DNA from 4 places in the Streptomyces sp. NPDC048191 genome. Region 1 is predicted to be linked to each of the others. Evidence: riboswitches for the same ligand, from Rfam matches in the RefSeq annotation. Region 1 holds a riboswitch; each other region holds the start of a gene.

Region 1 (5,705 bases):
CGCCTCCTCGACGGACACCGGGGCGGATCTCCCCGGGAGGGGAGTGACGCGGCGTGCCCGAGCGGACGACGGCAGAGGCGGCGGACGAGCCCGGGGCGGGCAGCGGTGCGGCACCGTGCCGGGTCGTCGTGTGCCGGGACTGCTGCTGCGGCAGCCCCAAGGTGACCGGGGTCGACCACGCGGCGCAGACCGCACGCCTGCGGGCGGAGGTACCGGTGCGCGTCTCCGACTGCCTCGACGTGTGCGACCAGGCCAACGTCATCGTCGTACAGCCGTCCGCGGTGGGCCGGGCCGCCGGTGCGCGGCCGGTCTGGCTCGGGCTCGTCAACGATCCGGACGCGACCGAGGACATCGTCACCTGGGTGCGCTCCGGCGGCCCCGGCGTGGCTCCGCTCCCGGACATCCTCGACCTGTACGCGTTCACTCCACCTCGGCGCCGGGCGGATCCCCGCTGACCCCCGGCGGCCGCGGCCACCACGGCGGGCACGCCATCGAGAAGGATCGTCCGATACCCGTCTGTCCACCCCGTCCTGGAAGGAACCAACGAGATCATGTGCTTCATCGTGGCCCGCGGCCTGACGGAGGCGTCCGGATGACCGGCACCGACGACCCCGTCCTGTTCCACACCGCAGGCCGGGCCGCCCACATCACCCTCAACCGGCCCCGGGCCCTTAACGCCCTCACGCACGCCATGGTGCGCCGCATCGACGAGGCCCTCACCGCGTGGGAGCACGACCCGGCCGTGGAGACCGTCGTCATCACCGGTGCGGGGGAGCGCGGCCTGTGCGCCGGCGGCGACATCCGCGCCGTCCACGACGACGCCCGCGACGGCGACGGCACCGCCTCGGCCGCGTTCTGGCGCGACGAGTACCACCTCAACGCCCGTATCGCCCGCTACCCCAAGCCGTACGTCGCCGTCATGGACGGCATCGTGATGGGCGGCGGGGTCGGCGTCTCCGCGCACGCCAGCGTCCGTATCGTCACCGAACGCTCGCGGATCGCGATGCCCGAGACCGGTATCGGCTTCGTCCCCGACGTGGGCGGCACCCATCTCCTCGGCCTCGCCCCGGGCGAACTCGGCACCCACCTCGCCCTGACGGGAGCCCAGATCGGCGCCGCCGACGCCCTGTTGTGCGGACTCGCCGACCACTGCGTACCGTCCGCAGCCCTCGGCTCCCTCGTCGACGACCTGGCCGAGCTGCCCGTACCGGACGCCCTCGCGCGACACGTACGGCCGCCGTCCCCAGGGGAGTTGACCGCCCGACGGGAGTGGATCGACCCCTGTTACGCCGCCGACACCGTGGAGGGGATCGTCCACCGGCTGTTCGCCCACGGCGGCCCCGACGCCAAGGAGGCGGCCGAGACCCTGCTCGCCAAGTCGCCCACCGCGCTGAAGGTCACCCTGGCCGCGATCCGCCGCGCACGGCGCCTCGGGTCTCTGGAGCGGGTCCTCGACCAGGAGTACCGCGTCTCGTGCGCCGCTCTGAGCTCACCCGACCTGGTGGAGGGCGTCCGCGCCCAGATCATCGACAAGGACCGGTGTCCGCGTTGGTCCCCGGCGACGCTCGCCGAGGTCACCGACGCGGACGTGGCACGCTTCTTCGCCCCGCTCGGCGACCGTGAACTGGGACTCGCCGGGCCCGGTTCCGCCGCGGAGGCGGCATGGTGAACGCCCCCTGGTGCGCGCGCAGTTCGCCACCCGCCGGAACCGGGGCATGAGCGTCCGTACCGCCGGGCGGCCGCCGGAATCGCGCCACGGCCGACCCACTGGCCCGTACCGTCCCGCCTGGTGGGAGAGGAAGATCACGTCGGGCGGAGGCGGTCTTGGCCATGCGTGCGTCACGCGGTACGGTCGGTCCGATATCGACGACGGCGAAACGGAAGCCGGTGGGAATCCGGCACGGTCGCGCCACTGTATGCGGGACCCTCAGGGGGCCGTGAGTCAGACCCGTGGCCGTCGTCCTGTGCACCACCGAGATGGGACGCGAACTCCCGAGGAGGTCCTGCCATGGCGCAGACCGTCGCCCAGCCGACAGCCACCACCCCCGTCGTTCCCGCCAAGCTGCCGCTGAAGGCGATCGCTCCCTGGGCGGTCTTCTTCGGCGTCCTGATGCTGGTCCTGCTCTACTTCGTCGGCGCCGAGCAGGGCGCCACCTCCGTGGTCAACGGCACGGGCGTCCACGAGTGGGTGCACGACGCCCGCCATCTGCTCGGCTTCCCCTGCCACTGACGCGAGGGACGCCGCACCCCCATGAACTCCGCAACCGTACGGAACCTCCTCGTACGGGGCATGCTCGCCGGCCTCGCGGCAGGCGTGCTCGCCCTGGTCGTGGCGTACGTCCTCGGTGAGCCGAGCGTCGACAAGGCGATCGGCTTCGAGCAGGCCCACTCGCACGAGCACGAGATGGAAGTCGTCTCCCGCTCCCTGCAGTCCACCGCCGGCCTCGCCACCGGAGTCCTCGTCTACGGGGTCGCCTTCGGCGGCATCGCCGCACTCGCCTTCTGCTTCGCCCTCGGCCGCGTGGGCCGCTTCGGTCCGCGCGCGACGGCGCTGCTGCTGTCGGGCTGCGCCCTCCTCGCCGTGTACGTCGTGCCGTTCCTGAAGTACCCGGCCAATCCTCCCTCGATCGGCAACGCCGACACCATCGGCAAGCGGACCACCCTGTACTTCCTGATGATGCTGCTCAGCGTCCTGCTGGCGGTCGCCGCCACCATCCTCGGCAAGCGCCTGGCGCCGAGCCTCGGCACCTGGTGGGCGACGGTGGCCGCGGTGGCCGCGTTCGTCGTCGTGATCGGCCTGGCGTACCAGTTCCTGCCCGTCGTCAACGAGGTGCCCCAGGGCTTCCCGGCCACCCTGCTGTGGCGGTTCCGGCTGTCGGCACTGGCGATCCAGACCGTTCTGTGGGGCGGATTCGGCCTGGTCTTCGGCGAGTTGGCCGAGAGGCTGCTCAATCCCAGGCCGGCGACGGCCGGGAGCGGGAGAGCCGTTCCGGCCGCGCGCTGAACCCTTCCCGACAACAGAGGGCCCTTCGGAACCGACCGGGGCCCTCTGACGTTCTCCGGCCGCCGATGCGCGGGGATTCCCGGCAGAACAGGAAGCGGGTGGCGCATCGCCCTCGGTGGGCGCGAGGCGCCCGCCCTCACTCCGGAGGAACACAGGCAACCGGGCGCCGCCCGACGGCAGGCCGAGCGCACCGAACGGCTCCCGCACGAGCGGGAGGCTCTGACAGCCGCCAAGGGGACGCCTGCCCGGGACACCCCCACAGGCCGCCGACGCCTGCCCGTACCGCGCCATCACGGCGCGGCCGTGCCGGCACCGGGACCGGCGCCGTGAACCGCGGGCCGTCGGCGCCTACTCGGCCTCCAACGCGCCCGGCGGACGCCCCAGACGCAGATTCCAGCGCCCGGCCCGGCCACTGAGCTCCGTCAAGGACAGCGGCGGCACGTCCAGGCGCCAGAAGAGCGATGCGGGCATGCCCAGGGCGTCGACGACCGCCGCCCGTACCACCTCCGGCTCGACCACCGCGAGCGTACGACCCTCCAGGCCCTGAGCGTCCACCAGCCACCGCCCGACCCGCGCGCACAGGTCCCGCACGGACTCACCCCCGTGCGGCGCGCAGCCGGGGTCGGTGAGCCAGCGCCCCACCGCCTCCGGCTCGGCCGCCCCCACCTCCTCCAGGGTGCGTCCCCGCCAGCGCCCCACATCAAGACCCGCCAGCTCCGGCACCGGCACCGCGTCGAGGCCCAGCGCCGCGGCCGTCTCCCGGCAGCGCACGCCGGAGGACATGAGGACACGGACGGCGGACGGCAGCGACCCGGCCACCGACCGGGCCCGTGCCGCGCCGGCGTCGTCGATCGAGCCGCCGTCGTCGAAGCGGGCCTGCCGCAACGCCACGCTCATGGCGGGAGAGACGAAAAGGACTCGGCTGGTCACGCGGTGACTCCCGGTGCTGTCGTGGGCGCCGTCGGCGGGTCGCCGTCCCCCGCCGCACGCCACCCCGACCGGATCCGCCCACCCGCGTGCGAACATAGCAGGCCCACCGACCCGTCTCCCGGGACGGCCCCGGCACGGAAATCAGTCGCCCAGGTCCACGACGACGTGGAAGTGTGCTGAGGTGACTGACTTCAGCATCCTTGGTGAACGCGCGGAATGGCAGCGGGACTTCGAACGGCGGCTGCACGCCTCGTACACGGCGGTCGGGCTCGACGCGGCCGCGGCGGAACGCATGGTCGACAGCGCGCGCGACGGCATCGACGACTGGACCGTCGCCGAGATCACGGACGGCGGGACCCGGGTGGGACACGTCGCCGTGGCCGTGGCCGACGACAAGGGGACGCCCGCGGGCCGTATCGGCGACCTGCACGTCGACGCGTCCCACGCCGGCCGGGGGCACGAGCAGGCAGCACGGGACTGGGCCGAGACATGGTGCGCGCAGCGCGGCGCGACGCGGCTGGACATACGGCTCACCGAGCCCGCCGGCGAACTGTTCGACGGTTACGCCGTCCGCGCCCAGCTCAGGACGCGGCGCGTCGGCTCCCTGCCGGAACCACTCGACGGCGTCACCGCACGGCCGATGGCACAGGCCGAGTATCCCGCTTGGCTCGCCGCCGAGAAGGCCGCCTACACCGACGACATCATCCGGTCGGGAGTCCTCGGTCCCGAGGAGGCGGAACGCAAGTCCGACCGCGACTTCGCGAAGCTGATTACCGACGGCCTGGCGACGCCCGACAACACGTTCCTGGTGCTCGAGGCGGCGGGGGAGCGGATCGGCACCGGCTGGCTGAAGCACGGGTTCCTGCCGGGGGTCACCTACGGCTACTCGCTGCACGTCGAGGAGCGGCACCGCGGCAAAGGATACGGGCGGGCCGCGATGGCGGTCGGCGAACGGGCGACCCTGGCAGCCGGCGACTCGGTACTGATGTTCACGGTGTGGGGCGGCAACGAGGTGGCGATGAACCTGTACACCGGCGTGGGCTACCGGGTGATCGAGGAAAACCGTTCCATCGACCTTCCCCGCCCGGCGGCCCGACCCGACCCGCGCCGGCACCCATGAGCGACGGCCGCCTTGGCGCGCCCACGAGCGACGGGGCCGCCGCCGTGCCCGCACCGGCGGCGAGCACCGGTCGGCGGCTCGGGCCGCCGGGACCGTCGGCGCCGGGTGGACCGTCGTGCACCGGGGCATGCTGAACTACTCGTGCCCCGTGAGGTATTGGTCAGCTTGTCCAGGCGCGCCACCGGCGGGGCCGCTCGCCGGCTACAGCGTCACGTCCCCGCACAAGTGGACCTCGACGCCCAGCTCGGCGAAGAGGGCGGCCTTGGCGCGCAGCGCCTTGTCGGCCGTGGCCGCGTCCGGGGCGTAGGCCACGTTCAGGTGGTTGGCGCGGTGGCGGGCCATGAACTGGTCGCGGCTCACGCCGTGCAGTACCGCGTGCATGATCGGCCACTGCGGGGTGGTGGCCGCCAGCCGGCGCCGGGTCTCCTCCTCCGGCAGCTCGATCGCCGTGGCCCGGCCGAGGTCGACGTGCAGCCGGCCGTCCATCAGGAAGACCCGCGACCAGACGATCTCGCCGGGCTTGGAGACGCCGCTGAGCGTGCCGCCGCCGAGCGGGAAGTACATCGGGGGCTGCCGCATGCTGTACGACTTGTGGTAGCCGCCGTTGTGGGAGGCGGGCACCGAGCCGGAGATCTCGAAGACCCACACGAA
Region 2 (5,705 bases), on a different contig from region 1:
GGCGGCCACCTGCCGCCAGGTGGGGTTGGCCGGCATGGTCAGCCCCTTCTCCTTGAAGACGTCCTTGCGGTACATCAGGAAGGACGACTCACCGTAGAACGGCTCGGCGTATATCTGGCCGGACGCGGTCAGCGACTGCTGCATGGCGGGCAGGATGTCGCTCTGGTCGAAGGCGGTGTCCTTCTTCGCATACGAGGTCAGCGGGGCGAGCCAGCCGTTCTTGGCGTAGATCGGTGTCTCGTAGTTGCTGATCGTCGCCACGTCGTACTGGCCGGCCTGGCTGGAGAAGTCCTGGGTGATCTTGTCACGGACGTCGTTCTCCGGCAGCACCGTGAAGTTGACCTTGATGCCGGTCTGCTTGGTGAAATTGGCCGCCGTGAGCTTCTGCAGGTCCGCCATCTGCGGGTTGTTCACCATCAGTACGTTGATGGAGTGCGAGCCGGAGCCGCCCCCCGCGCCGCCGGCGCCCGCGCATGCCGTGAGCAGCGCGCCGCACACGGCGAGCGCGCCGAGCGGCACAGCGCGCCGCAGAACAGTCGGTCTTGAAGTCATGATCGTCCCTTTCATGAAATGTCGGGTGTAGGCAACAAGGGGGAGGGGGTGAATATGGGCTCGGACATGCGGCGGGTGTTGCGGCTGCGTGGGCAGCGGGTGCCGTCGGGGCGGCTCCGGCGAAGTCGTCCCTGGCGGTGGGGGATTGCGGGCTGAGCGGGTCAGACCCGGTGGACGCGGGGTCCCATCAGTGAGTAGCGGTGTGCCTCGGCACTGGACAGCCCCATGTCGGTGACGATCGCCTCGAAGTCGCCCACGCCGGCGAAGCGGCAGAAGCTGCTCGCGCCGAACTTGCTGTGGTGCCCCATGAAGACGCGTCGGCGCGACACTGTCAGCGCCTTGGCCTTGACGTCGGCCACAACCGGATCGGGGGTGGTCAGGCCAAGCTCCCGGGAGATCCCGTTCGACCCGAGGAAGGCCAGGTCGATCACGAATCGCTCGAGCATGGCGCACGCCCATGAGCCCACCGTGGCCAGGGTCCGCGACCGGACCCGGCCTCCGAGGAGCAACACGGTGACGTGCGGAGAGTCCACGATCGCGGCTGCTGTGGACAGTGATGCGGTGACCACGGTCAGGGGCCTGTCGCCCGGGAGGAGCGCGGCGAGGAGCTGCGGGGTGTAGCCCTCGTCCACGAACACGGTCTCCGCGTCACCAAGGAGCTTGACCGCCTCCGCGGCGATGCGGCGATTGTCCTTGACGTGCAGGGCCTCTCGTTCGGGGAGGCCCGTCTCGAAGCCCGCGCCCTCCACGGGGTAGGCGCCGCCGTAGGTGCGGCGGAGCAGGCCCCTGCGTTCCAGGACGCTGAGGTCACGACGGATGGTCTCCGGCGCGACAGCCAGATCGACGGCCGTGGTGGTGACCTCGACACGCCCCTGGTGACGGGCGAGCGCGAGAATCCGGCTCTGACGCTCCTCGGCGTTCATCGCTCACCTCGCCTTCCATACCCGGTCCGGGCACGGCGCGCCCGGTCTTGCCGCACATTTATACCAATCGCCTTTTGCAGCAAACCCGCCCACAATGGGCCTGAAACCGCCCGATGATGCCTGGAGTGATTGAGTGAATCCCCAGGTCAGGGCGCCCGCAGTGAGTTTTGCCCGTTTGCCGGTGCCCGTGTGGGCCGCCTGCAGTGCCCGGTTCGGGCGGACGGCGAAGTGCGGCTGCCAATGATCACGGGCCCGGCAAGAGGTCCGCGAACCGCGAGGGCCCGCTCCGCACGACGTGTCCGCGGAGCGGGCCGGTGTTGGCGCCGCGTGTTCATCAGGCGCATATCGGCGAGTTGGAGACGGTGTCGGGTGGGCTCGTCCGAGGCGGGTGTTCCCAGTCCTGGGGACTGCGGAGGGGGAGAGCGGCCGGTGGCGTACGTACCGCTGCCGTCGGCCCGGGTCTGCAACGTGAGTCGACGGCGAACGCAGCACGTGCCCGGCAGCAGGGCACCGGCCGGCCAGGGCAGACTTCGGCGCGCAGGAGGCGGCGCCAAGCAGGGCCCGTACCCGCTGGGGCACCTCCCCGCCGGTGACAGCGGGGGCGGCGCGGCCGCCCCCCGGCGACGGCCGCCCGGTCGCCTGCCTGCGTGGCGGCCTCCTCATCCGGCCGGCGCTCCAGGACGAAGGCACCTGCTCCTGGGCAGCCGGCGCCGACTCCTGGCCGAGCCGTCGGGTGCTCCTCGGTCAGCCGGCGTCAGCGGTCCGGGCGTTCCAGCGGTCCTCGACCTTGGCGAGGCGCCAGTACGCGATGGCCATGGCCCAGACCACCACGAACAGGCCGACGATGACGTAGCCGACGTTGTCCAGGTTCAGGTCCGCGATCCAGCCGGTGACACCGTCGTCCAGGCCGAGCTTGTCGTGCAGCACGCCGACCAGCTCGATGGTGCCGACGAAGAAGGCCACCACGATCGACAGGCCGGTGATGGTGAGGTTGTAGAAGACCTTGCGGACGGGGTTGGAGAAGGCCCACTGGTAGGCGAAGTTCATGAAGGTGCCGTCGAGGGTGTCGAACAGGCTCATGCCGGCGGCGAAGAGCAGCGGCAGGCACACCACCGCGTACCAGGGCAGTCCGGCGGCGGCGCCGTTGCCGGCCAGGGCGAGGAGCAGCACCTCGGTGGTGGTGTCGAAGCCGATGCCGAAGAGGAAGCCGAGCGGGAACATCTGGCCGGGCCGGCGAATGGACTTGGTGAGCCGGCCGAGGAGACGGTTCATGAAGCCGCGCGACTCGAGGTGGGCCTGCAGCTCGGCCTCGTCGTAGCGGCCGACGCGCATCGCCCTGAAGACGCGCATGATTCCGAACAGCGCGACCAGATTGAGGGCGGCGATGAGATACAGGAAACTTCCGGAGACCGTGGTGCCCACGGTACCGAGGACTTGGTGGGTTCGCGAGCCGTCGTTCATCAGCGTGCCCGCGAGCTTGGCGCCGCCGGCGACCAGCACGGCCATGACGACCACCACGCTGGAGTGCCCGAGCGCGAACCAGAAGCCCACCGACACCGGACGCTGACCGTCGGCCATCAGCTTGCGGGTGGTGTTGTCGATCGCGGCGATGTGGTCGGCGTCGAACGCGTGCCGCATACCAAGGGTGTAGGCCGTGATGCCCAGCCCCACTCCGAACGCCTTGGAGCCGACCTCGTAGTGGTGCGGGACCACGAGCAGGAAGAGGATCCCGAAAGCCACGACGTGCAGAGCGACGATCACGCCCAGGAGGCCGGCCGTGCGGAGGGTGTCCTCACGGCGCCAGCGGAAGGAAGGGGCGTCGGTTTCGGGCACGCCTCGGGACACGGTCATACAGTCACGCTCCAGCACCTCGTGGATCAGTCTCGTGCTGTCGTGGCCGGTCTCCTGGCTGACGGGTCATCGTGCCCGCCCCTGCCTTCCCAGCCGTGAGGCCAGTGGCAATGCATGGGTGGGAACTCCCCGATCACAGTGGCGAGGGCCGCTCCGGACTGAGCCTTTGAGGGGCTGTCACCGGTCTTCCCGAACACCACGACCCGCCCACCCTAGAAGGCTGAAGACGGAGGCTGCAAGATTGCACAACTGATCAGGTGTCCGGCTGGAGCGCCGGCGACTGCGATGATGAGGGCATGCATCTCGTCCCCGCGGAACGTGCCGGGCAGCGGATCATCGACGACCATCGGGTCTGCGATGCCATCGCCGCTGTCGGCGCGCCCGAACGCGTGCGCGCTTGGGCCGACCGCTTCTCTCTGCTCTCCGATCCCGGGCGCCTGTCCCTGCTGCTGGCTCTCCATGAGGCGGGCGCCATCGCCGTCTCCGACCTGGCCGTCGCCACCGGCATGCGGGACACGGCCGTGTCCCAGGCCCTGCGCCTGTTGCGGACCGCCGGCATCGTCCAGGGCGAGAAGGATGGCCGAATCGTGCGCTACCGGCTCATCGACGGCCCGATCTCAGCTTTGCTGGAACACTGCGCGTCACGCGATACGAACGTCGGCAGCACGCCGTCAGGAGGAGCGAGTAGCACGGGAGGACAGTGAGGACCCGTAGCTGCGCGCAGTCGCGGCGAGCCGTCCGCAGGACCAACCGCGGCGGTTGCACACGAAGTCGGCCGAGCCCACGATCGGGCGCCGGCGCCAACTCGGCCGCCCCAGAGGCCGCTGTCCCAGGGGCTTGCAGCACACCGCTGCCCGGACCTGGAACAGGCGCTACGCCCTACAGGTCCGGGCAGGGTCCCGCGATGGGGTCAGCTGCCGTCTCCGGTGTCCGAGCCTCCGGTGTCCGAGCCTCCTGTGTCTGAGCCTCCGGTGTCCGAGCCCCCGGTGTCGGTTCCTCCGTTGTCCGTTGCGGCGGGTGCTCCGGTGTCCGTGCCTCCGTTGTCGGTTGCGGTGGGGGCCCCGGTGTCCGTCGCGGTGGGGGCTCCGTTGTCCGTTGCGGTGGGAGTTCCGTTGTCCGTTGCGGTGGGGGTTCCGGTCTCCGTCGCGGTGGGGGACCCGGTCTCCGTCGCGGTGGGCGAACCGGTCTCCGTCGCGGTGGGCGAACCGGTCTCCGTCGCGGTGGGCGAACCGGTCTCCGTCGCGGTGGGGCTCGGCTGTTGCGGCGTGGGGCCGGTCTCGGGCGGACTCGTGGCCGGCGCCGGTGATGTCTCGGTCGGACGGGGCAGTGACGGTACGACGATGATGGCCGGCGGGTTCTTCGGTATGGGAACCCGCACGAGGACGATCACGATGACGTCACGGCCGTTGTGGCGTGCGTGTCGCTTCTTGACCTCGTAGCAATGGATCGCCTTCGGTTCCTTGTGCGTCCGGTAGCACTTGATGACCTTGGCGCTGGGCGCGCGATCGGGTGCCTTCGTCGCCGCACCGGCGTCTGTTTCCGCCATGGCCCAGGCGCCCGCCACCAGGCAGGAGGTGGCCGTCACTGCGACACCGATTTTCCTGAGTTTGTTGTCCATTTTTCAAACTCCCGTTCGTGTTGGCTGCGGGGACACACGTGAGCGTCACTTCCGGTCCTCGGGAGATCCAGCGGCAACAAACCCAGCCAGGACGAGGACTCTTTTCCTGCGGACTCCGCGGTCGTCATCCCCCCAAGCGGGTGGTGTCACGGAATTCGGTTCCGGGTTTTGATTTCGAGGGTGGCGTCCAGCTTGCGGCCGTTGGCGCACTTCCCGCCCAGGGCATAGGAGGCCGGCGGGACGGAGTTCGGGATCCGCAGTGTGCCCTGGACGTCCTCCGGGTGGGTCTGGCCCCGGGACGTCAGACGCACCGTCCCGGCGTCGAGCACCTGGGCATAGACGATGGCCGAGCTGTTGCTGCCGCATTCCGAGCTGTTGAGGTTGACCGTACTGCCCGGATAGGCGGGGTTCGGTGTGACCTCCAGGAGGCCGAAGTCTCCTGCGTACGCGGTGGTGTTCGGGATGGCCAGTAGTGCCGTAGCCGCAGCCGCTGCTGCAGGGAAAAGGCGTGCCGTCCGCATCCCGTGCTCCTCTCGCGTGGCTGAGCCGGGGGGCCTGCCGCGCAGCCGGAGAGACCGGCCCCTGTCTCCAGCACACGTGTGGGAGCCGCAGTCCGCACATCCGGGGCTCGCGCTGCGTGTTGCCTCGAATACAGGGCAGGGCTCGCGGTCGTGTCAGCAAAGGCCTACAGGCATCCCACGTATCCGAGGGCGGGGTCACCCATTCGGGCTAGTCTGGCTTCGCAGACCGCCCCACGCAGG
Region 3 (5,705 bases), on a different contig from region 1:
AGGGGAGACACATGGCCCGTGAACGCACTCTTCGCCGCCGTCGCGCCGGTGTCCTCGCGACGGCCACCGCGGCGCTCGCCCTGGCGTGCACCGCGACCGTGGCGGCCGGGCCTCCGGCACTGGCCTCGGGCCTGCCCCGGGGGCACGACGTGTCCTCCCACCAGAAGCGCGTCGACTGGCAGGCCGCCCGGTCCAGGGGCGCACGGTTCGTCTACGTCAAGGCGACCGAGTCCACGAACTACCGCAACCCCTACTTCTCCCAGCAGTACGGCGGCGCGCGGAAGGCTGGCCTGATCCGGGGCGCGTACCACTTCGCCCGGCCGGACAAGTCCTCCGGCGCCCGGCAGGCCGCGTACCTGGTGCGGCACGGCGGCGCCTGGCGGGCGGACGGCTGGACGCTGCCGCCCGCGCTCGACATCGAATACAACCCCTACAGCAAGAAGCACAAGTGCTACGGACTGGGCAGGAAGCGGATGGTCCGCTGGATCCGGTCGTTCAGCGACGAGATCAAGCGGGAGACCGGCCGCCGCCCGGTGATCTACACGACGGCCCAGTGGTGGAAGCTGTGCACCGGCAACAGCCGCGCGTTCTCGAAGAGTCACGCCCTGTGGATCGCCCGGCACAGTGCGCGGCCGGGGACGCTGCCGGGCGGCTGGCGGTACTGGACCTTCTGGCAGTACGGCACCAAGGGCCGCTTCCCGGGTGACCAGAATCTCTTCGACGGGTCCGTGAGCCGGCTGAGGGTCTTCGCGCGGGGCCGGTAGCCAAGGGGCGCCTGGGGTGGCGGAGCGAAGCGGAACCCCACCCCCTCCCTAATGACACCCCGAGGTCCGACTCAGTTCATCTTCCGTTCACCCAGGTTGCCTACGTTCGACCAGCCAATGACGCTCGAACGATTGCCTGGGTAAATGGAAAGCTTCTCGCTGATCCTCGCGATAGTGGTCGTAACCGCTCTCGCGTTCGATTTCACGAACGGTTTCCACGACACCGCCAACGCGATGGCCACCACCATCTCCACCGGCGCCCTGAAGCCCAAGATCGCGGTGGCCATGTCCGCCGGCCTCAATCTGGTGGGCGCGTTCCTCTCCGTCGAGGTCGCGAACACGATCTCCAAGGGTCTCGTCGACGAGACCGGCATCCGTCCCGAGGTCATCTTCGCCGCCCTGGTCGGCGCGATCCTCTGGAACCTGCTGACCTGGCTGGTGGGCCTGCCGTCCAGTTCCTCGCACGCCCTGATGGGCGGCCTGATCGGCGCCGCCGTCGCCTCCGCCGGTTTCGGCGCCGTGCACGGTGACGTACTGGTCACCAAGGTCATCCTCCCGGCGATCGCCGCGCCGGTGGTGGCGGGCCTCGCCTCGCTGCTGGCCACCCGGTTCTCCTACGGCATCGGCGGCAAGGCCGAGGGCGAGGCCACCCGCAAGGGCTACCGCGCCGGCCAGATCGCCTCCGCCGGCCTGGTCTCCCTCGCCCACGGCACCAACGACGCCCAGAAGACGATGGGCGTCATCACCCTCGCGCTGATCGCGGGCGGCGCCATCGCGCCGGGCTCGAACCCTCCCACCTGGGTGATCCTCTCCGCCGGCCTGGCCATCGCGCTCGGCACCTACATCGGCGGCTGGCGCATCATCCGCACCATGGGCAAGGGCCTGACCGAGCTGGAGCCGCGCCAGGGCTTCGCCGCCCAGACCAGCGCCGCGACCGCCATCCTCGCCTCCTCCCACCTGGGCTTCTCCCTGTCCACCACGCACGTCGTCTCCGGCTCGGTGATGGGCGCCGGCGTCGGCCGCAAGGGCGGGGTGGTCCGCTGGTCCACCGCGACCCGGATGGCCGTCGCCTGGGTGCTCACCCTCCCGGCCGCCGCGCTGGTCGGCGCGGGCGCCGAGTCCGTCACGGAACTCGGGGACTGGGGCACCGCCGTGGTCGCCGTCTTCCTCGTCGCCGCGAGCGCCACGATCTGGAAGATCTCCCGCCGTGAGGTCGTCGACCACACCAACGTCGTCGACGGCCCCGCGGAGCCGGCCGGCGTGGTCACCACCGCCATCGCCGCGGTGACCCCGCCCCCCGCCGGTCCGATCACGGAGGACCTGACGGCCACGATCGCCTCCCCGGCCGTCCCCGAATCCGCGCCCGAGGCCGTCCCGCCGGCCGCCACCGTCTGACCCCGGCCACCTCCGGTTCCCAAGGAAGCATCCCCATGAAGATCGACTGGTCGGCCATCGGCTCCGTCTTCGGCGTCAGCCTCGTGTTCACCGTGGCCCTGGTGACCCTGTTCACCCTGGGCGTCAACGGACTGGCCCGGCGCGAGAAGGCGGCGGCCCAGGGCAACTCCGCGGCACTCGCCGTGACCGGCGCCTACGTCTGCTTCGCCGCGTGCGCGGCGGCGGTGGCGTACGGCATCTACCTGATCGTCGCCAAGGCCTGACGGAGCACCGGACAGCAGGCACCGCGAAGGCTCCCCTCCACGCGTGACGGAGGGGAGCCTTCAGGCGTGCCCTGACGTCACGGACGTCCCCCACGATGTGGGGATCGGCACACTCTCCCCCCGCAGGTCAACGGCAAGTTGACGGCCGTTCCGGGTGCATGGTGGACTGCCCAGGCCATGTACGGCGACAGGAGAGGAAGCCGGTGTGAATCCGGCGCGGTCCCGCCACTGTCACCGGGGAAGAACCCCCGGGAGCCAGGAACTCTCACCGCCGAATCTCGTCGAACCAGGGCGCGGACACCCTGAGTGAGGACACCGATCGCCATGCCCGGCTGCCGAAGGACCCCTACCAGGCCCGCTGCTGTACTCACGGCCGGCTGAGCCGATGGGTGCCGCTCGCACTTATGCGTACGGCGCCGCCGCCGGCCTTCTCGGCGACCTGCTCCTCGGCGATCCCCGCCGCGGGCATCCGGTCGCCGCGTTCGGGCGTGCGGCCGCCGCCGTGGACCGCGCGTTGTGGCGCGACCACCGCGGCTGGGGCGCCCTGCACACGGTGGTGTGCGCCGGTGGCGCCGTCGCACTCGGCACCCTGGCCGCGCGCGCCGTACGCCCCTCCCCCACCGCCTCCGCCGCGCTGACCGCCGCCGCCACCTGGGCGGTCGTCGGCGGTACGTCGCTCGCCCGCGAGGCGCGTGCGGTCGGGCGTGCGCTGCAGGCCGGGGACGTCGCGGCGGCGCGGGCGCGGCTGCCGCATCTGTGCGGCCGGGACCCGCAGGCCCTGGACGCGGACGGGATCGCCCGGGCCGTGGTCGAGTCGGTCGCCGAGAACACCTCCGACGCCGTCGTGGGCGCGCTGGTGTGGGGCGCGGTGGCCGGGGTGCCGGGGCTGGTCGGCTTCCGCGCGGTCAACACCCTGGACGCGATGGTGGGTCACAAATCGCCCCGCTACGTGCGCTACGGCTGGGCCTCCGCCCGGCTCGACGACGTGGCCGGCTGGCCGGGGGCCCGGCTGACCGCCGTGCTCGCCGCGGCTGCCGGACCCGACCCGCGCGGTGCCCTGCGTGCCTGGCGGGCCGACGCCCGCAGGCACCCGAGCCCCAACGCGGGCCCCGTCGAAGCGTCGTTCGCGGGGGCGCTGGGGGTGCGGCTGGGCGGCACGCTGTCGTACGGCGGCCGGGTCGAGCACCGCCCCGTGCTCAACGGGGAGGCGGGCCGCGCCGTTCAGGTCACCGACATCGCCCGGGCCGTACGGCTCTCCCGCCGCGTCGGCCTGCTCGCGCTCGGCGTCACCCTCGCCGCGCGCCGACTCGTGAAGGGACGTGGGAAGTGAGCGGGGGTCTCCTCGTCGCCGGCACCACCTCCGACGCCGGCAAGAGCGTCGTGACGGCCGGGATCTGCCGGTGGCTGGTGCGCCAGGGCGTGAAGGTCGCGCCGTTCAAGGCGCAGAACATGTCGCTCAATTCGTTCGTGACCCGCGAAGGCGCGGAGATCGGGCGGGCGCAGGCCATGCAGGCCCAGGCCTGCCGGATCGAGCCGACCGCGCTGATGAACCCGGTGCTGCTCAAGCCGGGCGGCGAGCAGAGCAGTCAGGTGGTGCTGCTGGGCAGGCCGGTGGGCGAGCTGAGCGCGCGCGGGTACCACGGGGGACGGCAGCAGAAGCTCCTCGGCACGGTGCTGGACTGTCTGGCCGAGTTGCGGGGCACGTATGACGCGGTGATCTGTGAGGGGGCCGGCTCGCCCGCGGAGATCAATCTGCGGCGGACCGACATCGTGAACATGGGGATCGCGCGCCGTGCGCGGCTGCCCGTGCTGGTGGTCGGGGACATCGACCGCGGCGGCGTCTTCGCCTCCTTCTTCGGCACCGTCGCCCTGCTCTCGCCCGAGGACCAGGAACTGGTCGCCGGGTTCCTGGTGAACAAGTTCCGCGGCGATGTCAGCCTGCTGGAGCCCGGGTTGGACATGCTCCAGGGCCTGACCGGCCGGCCCACCTACGGCGTGCTGCCCTTCCGGCACGGGCTCGGCATCGACGAGGAGGACGGGATGGGGGTCCCCCCGCGCGAGCGAAGCCGAGCGTGGGAGAGGGACTCGCTGCGCGGCACGGTCCGCGAGTCGACCGTGAGTCCGCCGGCCGGCGAGGACGTGCTGCGGGTCGCCGTGTGCGCGATCCCCCTGATGTCCAACTTCACGGACGTGGACGCGCTGGCCGCCGAACCGGGGGTCGTGGTGCGGTTCGTGGACCGGCCGGAGGAACTGGCGGACGCGGACCTGGTGGTGGTTCCGGGGACACGCGGGACCGTACGGGCGCTGCGGTGGCTGCGCGAGCGCGGGCTCGCGGACGCCCTCGTGCGCAGGGCCGCCGAAGGACGCCCGGTCCTCGGCATCTGCGGTGGCTTCCAGATCCTCGGCGAGCGCATCGAGGACGAGGTCGAGTCCCGTGCCGGTACGGTCCCCGGGCTCGGTGTGCTGCCGGTGCGGGTGCGCTTCGCCCGCGAGAAGACCCTGACCCGGCCGTCCGGCGAGGCCCTCGGCGAACGGGTCGAGGGGTACGAGATCCACCACGGGGTCGCCGAAGTGACCGGTGGCGAGCCCTTCCTGGACGGCTGCCGGGTCGGGGGGACCTGGGGCACGCACTGGCACGGCTCACTGGAGTCGGACGGTTTCCGGCGGGCCTTCCTGCGCGAGGTGGCCGCCGCCGCGGGCCGCCGCTTCGTGCCCGCGCCGGACACCTCCTTCGCCGCGCTGCGCGAGGAGCAGCTCGACCGGCTCGGCGACCTGATCGAACAGCACGCGGACACGGACGCGCTGTGGCGGCTCATCGAGTCGGGCGCGCCGCAAGGACTGCCTTTCATCCCACCGGGAGCACCTGCATGAGCACAGTGTTGTTGTTGTCGACCGCCGACACGGATCTGCTGGCGGCCCGGGCCTGCGGAGCGGACTACCGCATCGGCAACCCGACCCGGGTGGACGTCGCGGGGGAACTCCCGGGGCTGCTCGACGGGACCGACCTCGCCGTCGTACGGCTGCTGGGCGGCAAGCGCGCCTGGGAGGAGGGACTGGCCGCGCTGAAGGCGGCCGGCGTCCCGACCGTGCTGCTGGGCGGCGAGGCCGTCCCCGACGCCGAGCTGATGGCGGAGTCGTCGGTGCCGGCCGGTGTGGTCGCGGAGGCGCTGAGGTACCTGGTCGAGGGCGGGCCCGCGAACCTGCTGGAGCTGTCCCGGTTCCTGTCGGACACCGTGCTGCTGACGGGTGAGGGCTTCGAGGAGCCGCGGAAGATGCCGGAGTA
Region 4 (5,705 bases), on a different contig from region 1:
TCAGCTCCTGGACGCCCTGCAGCTCCATGAAGGAGAACGGGTTCTCCGAGCCGTACACCGGGGCGAAACCGAGGCGGGACAGGCGTTGGTCGGCGACGCACTCCAGGTACTGCCGCATCGACTCGGTGTTCATGCCCGGCAGGCCGTCACCGCACAGGTCGCGCGCGAACTGCAGCTCGGCCTCGACGGCCTCCTTGAGCATGTCGGTGACCTGCTGCTGGAGGGCGTCGTCGAACAGGTCCGGTTCCTCCTTGCGGACGGTGTCGACCACGTCGAAGGCGAACGACATGTGCATGGTCTCGTCGCGGAACACCCAGTTGGTGCCGGTGGCGAGGCCGTGCAGCAGACCCCGGCTGCGGAACCAGTAGACGTACGCGAAGGCACCGTAGAAGAACAGGCCCTCGATGCACGCGGCGAAGCAGATCAGGTTGAGCAGGAAGCGCCGGCGGTCGGCCTTCGTCTCCAGCCGGTCGAGCTTGTCCACCGAGTCCATCCACGTGAAGCAGAACTGCGCCTTCTCGCGGATGGAGGGGATGTTCTCGACGGCCGCGAAGGCCGCCGCCCGGTCGTCCGGGTCGGGGAGGTAGGTGTCCAGGAGCGTCAGGTAGAACTGGACGTGCACGGCCTCCTCGAAGAGCTGACGGCTCAGGTACAGCCGCGCCTCGGGGGAGTTGATGTGCTTGTACAGCGTCAGCACCAGGTTGTTGGCGACGATCGAGTCACCCGTCGCGAAGAACGCGACCAGGCGGCCGATGAGGTGCTGCTCCTCGGGCGTCAGCTTCGCTAGGTCGGCGACGTCCGAGTGGAGGTCGACCTCCTCCACGGTCCAGGTGTTCTTGATCGCGTCCCGGTAGCGCTCGTAGAAGTCCGGGTAGCGCATGGGGCGCAGAGTCAGCTCGAAGCCCGGGTCGAGCAGGTTCTTGGCAGTCATCACAGTCGGCGCGAAGCGCCGTCCTCCAGGGGTGGTGGTCGGGTGGCGGGTGGGAATTACTGGCAGGCCTCGCAGGACTCGGGGTTTTCCAGGGAGCAGGCGACCGCGTCGGGGTCGGCGGCCTGCTGGACGGGGATGGCGGAAGGTGTCTGCGCCTGGGCGGCGCGGGCGATGCGGGTCGCCGGGCGCGAGCGCAGGTAGTACGTCGTCTTCAGGCCCGACTTCCAGGCGTACGCGTACATCGAGGAGAGCTTGCCGATGGTCGGCGTCTCCATGAAGAGGTTGAGGGACTGCGCCTGGTCCAGGAACGGGGTGCGCGCCGCGGCCATGTCGATCAGGCCGCGCTGCGGGATCTCCCACGCCGTGCGGTACAGCGCCCGTACGTCGGCCGGGATCCAGGCGAAGTCCTGCACCGAGCCGTTGGACTCGCGCAGCGCCTCCCGGGTCCGCGCGTCCCACACGCCGAGGTTCTTCAGGTCCTGCACCAGGTAGGAGTTGACCTGCAGGAACTCGCCGGAGAGCGTCTCGCGCTTGAACAGGTTGGAGACCTGCGGCTCGATGCACTCGTACACGCCCGCGATGGAGGCGATGGTGGCCGTCGGGGCGATCGCGAGCAGCAGCGAGTTGCGCATGCCGACGGACGCGATGCGCGACCGCAGGGCGGCCCAGCGCTCCGGCCAGGCCGGCTCGACGCCGTAGTGGTCGGGGTGCAGCACACCCTGGGCCGTACGGGTCTTCTCCCAGGCCGGCAGCGGGCCGTTGCGCTCGGCGAGGTCGGCGGAGGCCTCGTACGCGGCGAGCATGATCCGCTCGGCGATCCGCGTGGACAGGGCCTCCGCCTCCGGCGAGTCGAAGGGCAGACGCAGCTTGAAGAAGACGTCCTGAAGACCCATCGCGCCGAGGCCGACGGGACGCCACTTGGCGTTCGACCGTCCCGCCTGCTCGGTCGGGTAGAAGTTGATGTCCACGACACGGTCGAGGAAGGTGACGGCGGTGCGGACGGTCTCGTCCAGCCGCTGCCAGTCGATGTCCCCGTCGGCCACGAAGGCACCGAGGTTCACCGAACCGAGGTTGCAGACCGCCGTCTCCCCGTCGTCCGTGACCTCCAGGATCTCCGTGCAGAGGTTGGAGGAGTGGACCACGTGGCCCGGCAGGGCCGTCTGGTTGGCGGTGCGGTTGGCGGCGTCCTTGAAGGTCATCCAGCCGTTGCCGGTCTGCGCGAGGGTGCGCATCATCCGGCCGTACAGCTCACGGGCCGGCATGGACTTCCTCGCCAGACCCGCCGCCTCGGCCTTGCGGTAGGCGGCGTCGAACTCCGCGCCCCACAGGTCCACCAGTTCCGGCACGTCCGCCGGGGAGAACAGCGACCACTGCTCGTCGGCGTTGACCCGGCGCATGAACTCGTCCGGGACCCAGTGCGCGAGGTTCAGGTTGTGCGTGCGGCGGGCGTCCTCACCGGTGTTGTCCCGCAGCTCCAGGAACTCCTCGACGTCGGAGTGCCAGGTCTCCAGGTAGACGGCCGCGGCACCCTTGCGCCGGCCGCCCTGGTTCACGGCCGCCACCGAGGCGTCCAGGGTCTTCAGGAACGGGACGATGCCGTTGGAGTGCCCGTTCGTGCCCCGGATCAGCGAACCGCGGCTGCGGATGCGGGAGTACGACAGACCGATGCCACCGGCGTGCTTGGAGAGCCGGGCGACCTGGTGGTAGCGGTCGTAGATGGAGTCCAGCTCGTCCAGCGGGGAGTCGAGGAGGTAGCAGGACGACATCTGGGGGTGCCGCGTGCCGGAGTTGAAGAGGGTGGGGGAGGAGGGGAGGTAGTCCAGGCGGCTCATCAGCCCGTAGAGCGCGGCGACTTCGTCGGCCGACCTGGTCGTGTCGTCCTCGGCCAGGCCGCTCGCCACGCGCAGCATGAAGTGCTGGGGCGTCTCGATGACCCTGCGGGTGATGGGGTGCCGCAGCAGGTAGCGGCTGTGCAGGGTGCGCAGGCCGAAGTAGCCGAAGCGGTCGTCGGCCCGCCGGTCGATCAGCGCGTCGAGCCGCTCGGCGTGCAGCCGCGCGAACTCGGCGGTCCGGTCCGCGATGAGCCCCTCGCGGTGCCCGACGGCCACGGACTCGGTGAAGGACGTCACGCCCTGCGAGGCGGCCTCGGCGCGGATGGAGACGGTCAGCAGCCGGGCGGCGAGCCGGGAGTAGGCGGGGTCGTCGGAGATGAGTCCGGCGGCGGCCTCCGTGGCCAGCTCGCGCAACTCCGCCTCGTCGGCCCGAGCGGACCGGCCGCGCAGCGCGGCGGCGGCGACCCGGCCGGGGTCGGCGTCGGGGAGGTCGGCGGTCAGCTCGGTCAGGGTCCGCAGCAGCGCGGCACCGGGACCGTCGGTCTCCAGGCCGCTGGCTGAAGCCGGATCTGCTGGCGCGATGGTCACGTGGGGCTCTCCCTCGCTCGGCACGGGGGCCTTGCGGAGGGCAGGGGGCAGCCACGAGCGCACACGGCGTCGCGTCCACCGGCCCACCCCACGAGGCCCGGACGTCGGAAGGCACCCGGGCCGGACGGCCGGGCGCGTGCTGCCGGCAGGTCCTCGGACTGACACAGGCGCGCGAACACGCGCAAGTACACCGTTGCGGGACAGTTCCGGATTCGCACCGGATTCCCCTGCGGCGACAGCGAGGTCGAGCATACATCTAGTGCCGGGCTGTCGTGTCACCCCCAGATGTTGTGTCGTGGCGGTGTCAGAGTGTCAACTCGTAGGTGAGCAGAGTGATGTGGTCCAGCTCGGGCAGCGGATTCCAGTCCCGCTCGGGTGTGCGAACGAAACCCAGCCGTTCGTAGATGCGGTGGGCGGCGTGCATCGTGCGCTGGGTGGACAGGACGACGGCCCGGCAGCCCTCGGTGGCTCGCGCCCGGTCGACGCAGGCCCGCACGAGGGCCTCACCGGCGCCCTGGCCGCGCGCGGCGCCGGCCACGGCCAGCATGCGGATCTCGGCCTCACGGGGGCGGGCGATGTCGGCCATGGGGCCGGGGGACGGGACGAAGGTGACGCCGCCGAGGAGGGTGTCGTTCCGCATGGCCACGAGCACGTCGGCCGCGGCGGCTCTCTTGGCCACGTCTCGCAGCTCGCCGAGGTACCGGTCGCTCTCGCCGAAGTCCAGGAGGCCGTCCTGGAGGTAGGCCTGGGCGGTGATCTCACCGAGGGTTTCGTACTGGCCGGGGTGCGCGGGCCGGATCACGATGTCCATGGCACCGAGTCTGCCGGAGGGGTACGACGACGGGCCGCCGGATTTTCCCCGGCGGCCCGTCGTACGACGGCTGCCTAGTGACCGGCGCCGGCCGTCGCAGGCGGAAGCTCCACCTGGACCCCCGGGTCGCCCGCGTCCGCCGTGTAGTCGTCCGGCCTGGTCTCGTCGAGGCCCTCGGGGGCCTTCAGCGCCTTCAGGACGAAGGTCAGGACCACGGTGACCACGACGTTCAGCACGAACGCCGTGAGGCCGATGTAGCCGATCTCGCCGATGCCCGGGATCTCCTTCGCCGAGCCGCCGAAGTGCTTCTGGGTCGGGGAGGCGACGCCGTACGCGGCGAACGTGCCGTACACCATGCCGACCGCCCAGCCCGCGAGCAGGGCCCAGCGGTGGAACCAGCGGGTGAACAGGCCGCCGACCAGCGCCGGGAAGGTCTGCAGGATCCAGATGCCGCCCAGCAGCTGGAAGTTGATGGCGACCGTCTTGTCCATGGTGAGGACGAAGACCAGCGCGCCGACCTTCACCAGCAGCGAGACGATCTTGGAGACCTGGGCCTCCTGCTTCGGTGTGGCGTCCGGCTTGATGAAGTCCCGGTAGATGTTGCGGGTGAAGAGGTTCGCCGCCGCGATCGACATGATCGCCGCCGGCACCAGCGCGCCGATGCCGATCGCCGCGAAGGCCACGCCCGCGAACCAGTCCGGGAACATGTCCTCGAACAGCTGCGGGATCGCCAGCTGCCCGTTGGTGACCTTGACCCCGGCCGCGATCGCCATGAAGCCCAGCAGGGCCAGCAGCCCCAGCATCAGGGAGTACAGCGGCAGGATCGTGGTGTTGCGGCGGATCACCTCACGGCTCTTGGAGGAGAGCGTCGCGGTGATCGAGTGCGGGTACATGAAGAGCGCCAGCGCGGAGCCCAGGGCCAGGGTGGCGTACGTCCACTGGCCCGCCTCGGGCGGCACGAGCGCGCCGCGCGGCTTGCCCGTCGCCGGGTTGACCTGGCTGAACGCGTGGCCCGCCTTGGCGAAGACGTCGTCGAAGCCGCCCAGCTTGATCGGGATGTAGATGATCGCCACCGCGATGACGATGTAGATCAGCGCGTCCTTGACGAAGGCGATCAGGGCGGGGGCCCGCAGCCCGGAGGAGTAGGTGTAGGCCGCCAGCACGCCGAAGGCGATCAGCAGCGGCAGGTCCTTCACGAACCAGTTGGTGTTGTCGCCGCCGCCGACGCCCATCACGTCCAGCACCGCCTGGATGCCGACCAGCTGGAGCGCGATGTAGGGCATCGTCGCCAGGATGCCGGTCAGCGCCACCGCCAGCGACAGGCCCCTGGAGCCGAAGCGGCCGCGGACGAAGTCGGAGGTGGTGACGTACCCGTGGCGGTGCGAGACCGACCACAGGCGGGGCAGGAAGGTGAAGATCAGCGGGTAGACCAGGATCGTGTACGGCACCGCGAAGAAGCCGGACGCGCCCGCCGCGTAGATCGCCGCAGGCACGGCGACGAAGGTGTACGCCGTGTACAGGTCGCCGCCGAGCAGGAACCAGG

What was found. A riboswitch is a leader RNA that binds a small molecule or an ion and turns the genes downstream of it on or off. The one in region 1 is predicted to bind cobalamin.
Region 2: another riboswitch for cobalamin. It lies ahead of AB0D93_RS39620 (HoxN/HupN/NixA family nickel/cobalt transporter); the one in region 1 lies ahead of AB0D93_RS30355 (CbtB-domain containing protein).
Region 3: another riboswitch for cobalamin. It lies ahead of AB0D93_RS03290 (cobalamin biosynthesis protein); the one in region 1 lies ahead of AB0D93_RS30355 (CbtB-domain containing protein).
Region 4: another riboswitch for cobalamin. It lies ahead of AB0D93_RS14625 (ribonucleoside-diphosphate reductase subunit alpha); the one in region 1 lies ahead of AB0D93_RS30355 (CbtB-domain containing protein).

The regions. Positions count from the first base shown of each region.
Region 1 is NZ_JBEZMO010000023.1:106,329-112,033, forward strand. Features, by position in the region: gene AB0D93_RS30340 ((2Fe-2S) ferredoxin domain-containing protein) at 54-455, shown strand; partial or broken gene AB0D93_RS30345 (acyl-CoA dehydrogenase) at 461-596, shown strand; gene AB0D93_RS30350 (enoyl-CoA hydratase/isomerase family protein) at 593-1,669, shown strand; cobalamin riboswitch at 1,837-1,974, shown strand; gene AB0D93_RS30355 (CbtB-domain containing protein) at 2,009-2,230, shown strand; gene AB0D93_RS30360 (CbtA family protein) at 2,252-3,004, shown strand; gene AB0D93_RS30365 (histidine phosphatase family protein) at 3,353-3,934, opposite strand; gene AB0D93_RS30370 (GNAT family N-acetyltransferase) at 4,116-5,054, shown strand; gene AB0D93_RS30375 (fucose isomerase) at 5,256-5,705, opposite strand, start outside.
Region 2 is NZ_JBEZMO010000049.1:22,595-28,299, reverse strand. Features, by position in the region: gene AB0D93_RS39630 (sugar ABC transporter substrate-binding protein) at 1-552, opposite strand, end outside; gene AB0D93_RS39625 (DeoR/GlpR family DNA-binding transcription regulator) at 714-1,475, opposite strand; gene AB0D93_RS39620 (HoxN/HupN/NixA family nickel/cobalt transporter) at 2,220-3,326, opposite strand; cobalamin riboswitch at 3,353-3,542, opposite strand; gene AB0D93_RS39615 (metalloregulator ArsR/SmtB family transcription factor) at 3,623-4,030, shown strand; gene AB0D93_RS39610 (hypothetical protein) at 4,237-4,944, opposite strand; gene AB0D93_RS39605 (hypothetical protein) at 5,091-5,465, opposite strand.
Region 3 is NZ_JBEZMO010000002.1:59,698-65,402, forward strand. Features, by position in the region: gene AB0D93_RS03275 (lysozyme) at 12-764, shown strand; gene AB0D93_RS03280 (inorganic phosphate transporter) at 909-2,159, shown strand; gene AB0D93_RS03285 (hypothetical protein) at 2,195-2,422, shown strand; cobalamin riboswitch at 2,568-2,710, shown strand; gene AB0D93_RS03290 (cobalamin biosynthesis protein) at 2,808-3,752, shown strand; gene AB0D93_RS03295 (cobyric acid synthase) at 3,749-5,293, shown strand; gene cobN (cobaltochelatase subunit CobN) at 5,290-5,705, shown strand, end outside.
Region 4 is NZ_JBEZMO010000007.1:168,415-174,119, forward strand. Features, by position in the region: gene AB0D93_RS14620 (ribonucleotide-diphosphate reductase subunit beta) at 1-931, opposite strand, end outside; gene AB0D93_RS14625 (ribonucleoside-diphosphate reductase subunit alpha) at 988-3,351, opposite strand; cobalamin riboswitch at 3,478-3,620, opposite strand; gene AB0D93_RS14630 (GNAT family N-acetyltransferase) at 3,656-4,162, opposite strand; gene mctP (monocarboxylate uptake permease MctP) at 4,237-5,705, opposite strand, start outside.